2 regions of the Kosakonia pseudosacchari genome follow, and region 2 is predicted to be linked to the other one. Evidence: predicted binding sites of a transcription regulator. Region 2 holds the regulator's gene; the other holds the start of a gene.
The links. The regulator LexA, encoded in region 2, represses DNA repair genes until DNA is damaged. The targets are predictions, from matches to a motif close to TNCTGTATGTACATACAGNA.

Region 1: a site for LexA is predicted at 1,778-1,797, ahead of rmuC (DNA recombination protein RmuC). Genes of this name have one in related genera too.

The regions. Positions count from the first base shown of each region.
Region 1 is NZ_CP063425.1:198,451-201,875, reverse strand. Features, by position in the region: gene ubiE (bifunctional demethylmenaquinone methyltransferase/2-methoxy-6-polyprenyl-1,4-benzoquinol methylase UbiE) at 1-215, opposite strand, end outside; gene rmuC (DNA recombination protein RmuC) at 282-1,739, opposite strand; gene udp (uridine phosphorylase) at 1,875-2,636, opposite strand; gene IP581_RS00940 (dienelactone hydrolase family protein) at 2,896-3,425, shown strand, end outside.
Region 2 is NZ_CP063425.1:309,007-312,431, forward strand. Features, by position in the region: gene plsB (glycerol-3-phosphate 1-O-acyltransferase PlsB) at 1-1,263, opposite strand, end outside; gene IP581_RS01450 (diacylglycerol kinase) at 1,394-1,762, shown strand; gene lexA (transcriptional repressor LexA) at 1,871-2,488, shown strand; gene dinF (MATE family efflux transporter DinF) at 2,570-3,425, shown strand, end outside.

The DNA of each region.
Region 1 (3,425 bases), 110 kb from region 2:
CCGGCCAGATCGAGAACTTTCTGCCCACGACGCACGCCGCTGCAATCAATGGTAAAGCGCTTCCATAAACGGTGAATGCCCATCGACATCAGATCGTTCATAACGTCATATTTTGACGCGACCGAATGGAAGACATGCGCCACCATGTCGGCTTTGTTTTCTTTGGCGACGGTCTGAAAACCAAAGTGTGTTGTCTCTTTTGAATCTTCCGCCATCTTAGTGCCTGCTATTCAAGAAATTGTTTGTGAAGTGTATCAGATTGGAGGCGATTGCCCTACGATTCAACCACCCGAAGACGCCTTCGATTCAGGATCATCGCCCGCGGCCATGCTATCTAATGCATTGTCTTCAAAGCAATCGAGGGAGTCGTTTTGCCCGGAACGCAAACGGAACTCTTCGTCCTGTTCCTGTGCTTGCGCCGCTAATTCCGGATTAATCTCGCGTTTGATTTCGACGCCGAGCCCGCGAAATGCCTCTGCCTGAGCCAGCAGATTGCCGCGCCCGGAACTCAGTTTTTTCATCGCCTGGCGGTAATTTTCCTGGGCTTTATCCAGGCTCTGACCAATGGATGACATGTCGTCAACGAACAGGCGCATTTTGTCATACAGGCGGCTCGCCCGCTCCGCGATCTGCTGCGCATTGCGGCTTTGATGTTCATAACGCCACAGGTTGGCGATAGTTCGCAGCGCCACCAGCAATGTCGTCGGGCTGACCAGCATGATGTTATTTTTCAGCGCTTCGGTGATCAGTTCAGGCTGTCTGTCCAGCGCAATCAAAAAGGCCGGCTCCACCGGAATAAACATCAAGACATAATCCAGGCTACGCAGCCCCGGCAGTTGCTGATAATCCTTACGACCAAGCAGGCGAATATGGTTTCGTACCGAGGCGATATGTTCCTGTAGCGCTCCTTCGCGCGTAAAGTCGTCGTCGGCATTGAAATAACGTTCGTAAGCGACCAGCGTCATTTTGGCGTCGATCACCACATCTTTGCCCTGCGGCAGACGCACGATCACATCCGGTTGCATCCGCGCGCGATGGTCATTTTCAATACTGACCTGGGTTTCGTATTCATAACCTTCACGTAAACCAGAGGCTTCCAGCACGCGGGTCAGCACCACTTCCCCCCAGTTACCCTGGGTTTTGTTATCGCCTTTCAGCGCCCGTGTCAGGTTTATCGCTTCCTGCGCCATCTGGGCATTCAGCTGTTGCAGGTTGCGAATTTCATGTGCCAGCGTGTGGCGTTCACGCGCTTCCTGACCAAAACTCTCCTGCACCTGACGGCGAAAACCATCAAGTTGCTCGCGCAGCGGCGTTAGCAGACCGTTCAGGCTTTGCCGGTTTTGTTCATCCACGCGGCGATTGCTCTGCTCGAAGATACGATTAGCAAGATTTTCAAACTGTTCGCTCAACCGCTGCTCGCTGCTGTGCATCTGGCGTAGCTTCTCTTCAGCATGCAACTGAGTAGATTCAAGCCGGGTCGTCACTTCGCGTAAATCCGCTTCCAGCGAGCTATTGATATGTTGCAGGCTACGCAGCTCGTTATTGAGCAACCCGCACTCTTCGCGCCAGTGTTCGTTTTGGGTTATCTGCTGCCGGGCGGCGCTCAGTTCGCTAAAGACATCACGCTGCTCCGCGAGCAGATCCGCCTGCTGCTGCGCCCCTCGCCAGCTTGCTGCCAGCCAGCCGACCAGTAAACCCGCCAGCGCAACGGCTGCCATGACGATGATTGAAGTGTCCACCACGTCCCCTTAGTGATAACGCCTGTAGCGGAGGATTGTGCTGTATAAACGTCCAGTTTGGAAGGGGTTTTCCTGCGAAGCAGTACGCAAAAAGAAAAGGCCGAACGCATCGGCCTTTGCAAAAGGGAAGGCGAATTACAGAAGACGACGCGCCGCTTCCACCACGATTTTCACCGCGTGGCTTTCGGTCTGCTTCATGGTTTCCGCATTCGGGATCTCTTGCTGGGTGCGGTTTACAATCACACCGGCAACCATGCCTGCACGCAGCCCCTGGCTTGCGCACATGGTCAGCAGCGTGGCGGATTCCATTTCATAGTTCATCACGCCCATGGACTGCCACTCTTCCATGGAACCTTTAAAGCGGTTCACCACGCGACCAGAGAAGGTGTCGTAACGCTCCTGGCCTGGGTAGAAGGTGTCGGAAGAGGCGGTAACGCCGATATGTTTCGTTGCGCCAATCGCATCCGCTGCGGCAACCAGCGCGGTAGTGCACTCAAAATCCGCCACCGCCGGGTACTCCATCGGTGCAAAGTGCAGGCTCGCGCCGTCAAGGCGCACGGACGCGGTGGTGATCAACACGTCGCCAACATTAATGTGCGGCTGAATCGCACCGGTGGTGCCCACACGCAGGAAAGTGCGGATGCCAAGCTGCGCCAGTTCTTCAACGGCGATAGAGGTTGACGGGCCGCCGATGCCGGTGGAACAAACGATAACCGGTTTGCCATCCAGCTCTGCGCGCCAGCTGGTAAATTCGCGGTGAGATGCCAGTTTGACCGGCTTATCCATCAGCGCGGCGATCTTTTCCACACGCTCCGGATCGCCAGGGACGATGGCCAGCGTAGCCCCTTGTAAATCGTTTTTGGTGAGGCCGAGATGAAAAACATCAGACTTGGACATAACAGACTCCTCTGTGGTCGGTTTTATCAGTAGAGGCAAAAAGATACTTTACAGAAGGCACGGATATAATTTCGTGACTGATATCACCATGAATAAAACTGATTGCATTTCATTTCCATAAATTAGTGATTTACATCACATTAACACGACACATCCCACAACTCAGCAGCAAAGATAGTCTACGGCACGGTGATTTGCGCGCGCGGCAGGCCTTCCCGTCTATAGTTATTGAAGCGCTAAAAAAGGTATGGAGAATGCCATGACAACCAACAACACACCAGGCTTTGCACCTGCGGCTTCACCTCTCGCTTCAACCGTTGTTCACACGCCGGAAGACGCCTTAATCGCAGGCGAAACGTCTATTCCGACACAGGGCGAAAATATGCCCGCTTTTCACGCCCGACCGAAAAATGCCGAAGGCCCATTGCCGATTGTCATTGTGGTGCAGGAAATTTTCGGCGTGCATGAGCATATTCGCGATCTGTGCCGCCGTCTGGCACTGGAAGGCTATCTCGCCATCGCGCCGGAGCTCTATTTCCGTCAGGGCGATCCAAATGATTTCGCCGATATTCAAACCCTGCTAAGCGGCCTGGTAAGCAAAGTACCGGACGCGCAAGTGCTCGCCGACCTGGATCATGTCGCCAGTTGGGCAGCGCGCAACGGCGGGAACGCGCATCAGCTGTTAGTGACCGGTTTTTGCTGGGGCGGACGCATCGCCTGGCTGTATGCCGCGCACAATCCGCAGTTGAAAGCCGCCGTCGCCTGGTATGGCAAGCTGGTGGGGGAGAA
Region 2 (3,425 bases):
TGGCACCAGCGTGATTGGGCGCGTACCGCCGCGCAGCATCGCCTGGATGGTCATCGACAACGTACCGGTTTTCGGATCCAACAAACGCCCGGTGCGCGAACGTCCGCCCTCAACGAAGTACTCCACGGAATACCCACGGCTGAACAGCTCGCCCAGATATTCGCGGAACACGGTGGAATAGAGCTTGTTGCCTTTAAAGGTGCGGCGAATGAAGAAAGCGCCCAGCCGGCGGAAAATCGGTCCGGCGGGCCAGAAATTCAGGTTGATACCAGCAGCGATATGCGGCGGCACCAGCCCCTGGTGATAGAGCACATAGGAGAGCAGCAGGTAGTCCATATGGCTACGGTGGCAGGGCACATAGACAATTTCGTGGCCGTCATGCGCCAGCTGGCGTACGCGCTCTGCATTATGCACGTTGATACCCTGATAGAGACGGTTCCAGGTAAAACCCAGAATGCGGTCGGTCAGGCGAATCATCTCGTAGGAGAAGTTCGCGGCAATCTCTTCCATCAGCGCGATGGCGTTTTGCTGCGCCTTATCATGGGAGATTTTTTTGCTGCGCGCTTCATCTTCAACGGCGCGGGCAATCGCTTTGGACGAGAGTAATTTGTTAAACAAATCCTGGCGAGCCGGCAGTCGTGGGCCTACCGCAGCCAGACGCTGGCGGGCAAAGTGCATACGCGCCACGCGCGCCAGTTTCTGCGCGATAATTTTATCGGTGCCGTGCTCGGTCGCCATCCGGCGCAGCGAAACCGGTGGTGAAAAACGCACAAAGCTGTCGCGGCCAAGCCAGGAAACCGCAAAGAATTTCTGGATGCCATTCAGCATGCGCAGCGGCGGGTTAATTTCGCCTTTTTCACGCCCTGGCGAACGACCAAACATCACCGATACCGGCACCATTTGCACATCCAAATCGGGATGGCTGCGATGTAAATCCAGGTAGTCGTGGAACAGCTTGATCGACTCTTCTTTCGGCGCGTAATACGTGAACACACGCGGGCCGCCGTGGATAAACACGAAACGCGGCAGCAAAGCGCCGTCGATTTCCAGCGGTTCCAGGGGATCGGGCAGCTCATGCGCCAGACACTGCGCGCGTAAAGTCAGTAAATCTGCCTTTGAGTTATAAGGCAGCACATACATGATGGGGCGTGATGTATCGAGACCCAGTTCCTGTGCAGGTTCTGCGGGAATCGATTTACTTTTTACCAGCACGCTTAATGGTAAATTCAGTAATTTGTAGTAAATTCGTGGCCAGCCGGACATAAAGGATGTAAAGCCTCTGGTTAATAGTGCCATTGCGCCGCAAGAATATCAGAAAGCGCACATAATTTCTGTTGTACCGCTGCGCGCTTGCTGAGACATTGACGCCAATTTAATAAAAAGGTTCTTTTAAATGGCTAATAATACCACCGGTTTCACCCGGATCATTAAAGCCGCTGGATATTCCTGGAAAGGCGTTCGCGCCGCCTGGATTAATGAAGCGGCATTTCGTCAGGAATCCGTTGCGGTTATCCTGGCAATTATAATCGCTTGCTGGCTCGATATTGACACAATGACGCGCGTACTGCTGATTGGTTCTGTGACGCTGGTGATGATTGTCGAAATTCTGAACAGCGCCATCGAAGCTGTGGTAGACCGTATTGGTGCGGAATTCCATGAACTTTCCGGGCGGGCGAAGGATATGGGGTCGGCGGCGGTGCTGATGTCCATCCTGCTGGCGCTCTTTACCTGGATCGCATTACTCTGGTCACATTTTGGATAACGCTTCCAGAATTCGATAACGCCCTGGTTTTTTGCTTAAATTTGGTTCCAAAATCGCCTTTAGCTGTATATACTCACAGCATAACTGTATATACACCCAGGGGGCGGGATGAAAGCATTAACGGCCAGGCAGCAAGAGGTGTTCGATCTTATTCGCGATCGCATCACTCAAACCGGTATGCCACCAACGCGTGCGGAAATCGCACAGCAATTGGGGTTCCGTTCCCCAAATGCGGCGGAAGAACACCTCAAAGCGCTGGCGCGCAAAGGGGTTATCGAAATCGTTTCGGGCGCATCACGCGGCCTTCGCCTGCTGCTTGAAGAAGAAGAGGACGATATTGGCTTACCGCTGATTGGTCGCGTCGCTGCGGGTGAGCCGCTGCTGGCGCAGCAGCATATCGAAGGTCATTACCAGGTCGATCCGAGCCTCTTTAAACCTCATGCAGATTTCCTGTTGCGCGTTAGCGGCATGTCGATGCGTGACATTGGCATTATGGATGGCGATCTGCTGGCGGTGCACAAAACGCAGGATGTGCGTAACGGCCAGGTTGTTGTTGCGCGTATTGAAGACGAAGTAACGGTCAAGCGTTTGAAAAAACAGGGTAACACCGTCGAACTGTTGCCGGAAAACAGCGAGTTTTCTCCGATCGTCGTCGATCTGCGCGATCAAAACTTCACCATCGAAGGGTTAGCGGTCGGTGTCATTCGTAATGGCGCGTGGCTGTAACGCACATTCGTTTTGCTGCGGGGCTGATTCAGGTTCCGCAGCGATCTCTTCTTTTCCCTCACTCACTTTTACATGCATACCATGCCACTGCTAACCGGGTCCGATAAAGCGCTCTGGCGACTTGCGCTGCCGATGATCTTCTCGAATATCACCGTCCCATTGCTGGGTCTGGTGGATACGGCTGTGGTGGGGCATCTGGATAGCCCGGTTTACCTGGGCGGTGTGGCGATTGGCGCAACGGCGACCAGTTTCCTCTTTATGCTGCTGCTCTTTTTGCGCATGAGCACCACCGGCCTGACAGCTCAGGCATTCGGCGCGAAAAATGCGCCCGCGCTAGCGCGGGCGTTAGTCCAGCCTTTGCTGCTGGCGCTTGGGGCCGGTGTGTTGATTGCGCTGCTGCGCACGCCGCTTATCGACCTGGCGCTGCATATCACCGGCGGTAGCGAGGCGGTACTGGAACAGGCGCGGCGGTTCCTTGATATTCGCTGGTTGAGTGCACCCGCTTCGCTGGGCAATCTGGTATTGCTCGGTTGGCTGCTCGGCGTACAGTATGCGCGCGCACCGGTGATATTGCTGGTGGTGGGGAATCTGCTCAATATCGTGCTCGATCTGTGGTTGGTCATGGGGCTGCATATGAATGTGCAAGGCGCGGCACTTGCCACGGTCATCGCGGAATATGCCACTTTCGCCATTGGCTTATGGATGGTGCGACACGTACTGGTGATGCGCGGCATTTCATTGCTGACGCTGAAAAATACCTGGCGCGGCGGCGTGCGGCGTTTGCTGGCGCTGAACCGCGATATCATGTTGCGTTCGCTGCTGCTGCAACTCTGCTTTGGTTCGATAACGGTGTTTGGCGCCCGCCTCGGGGATGAGACAGTGGCGGCAAACGCGGTACTGATGATGTTTTTGACCTTTACCGCCTATGCGCTGGATG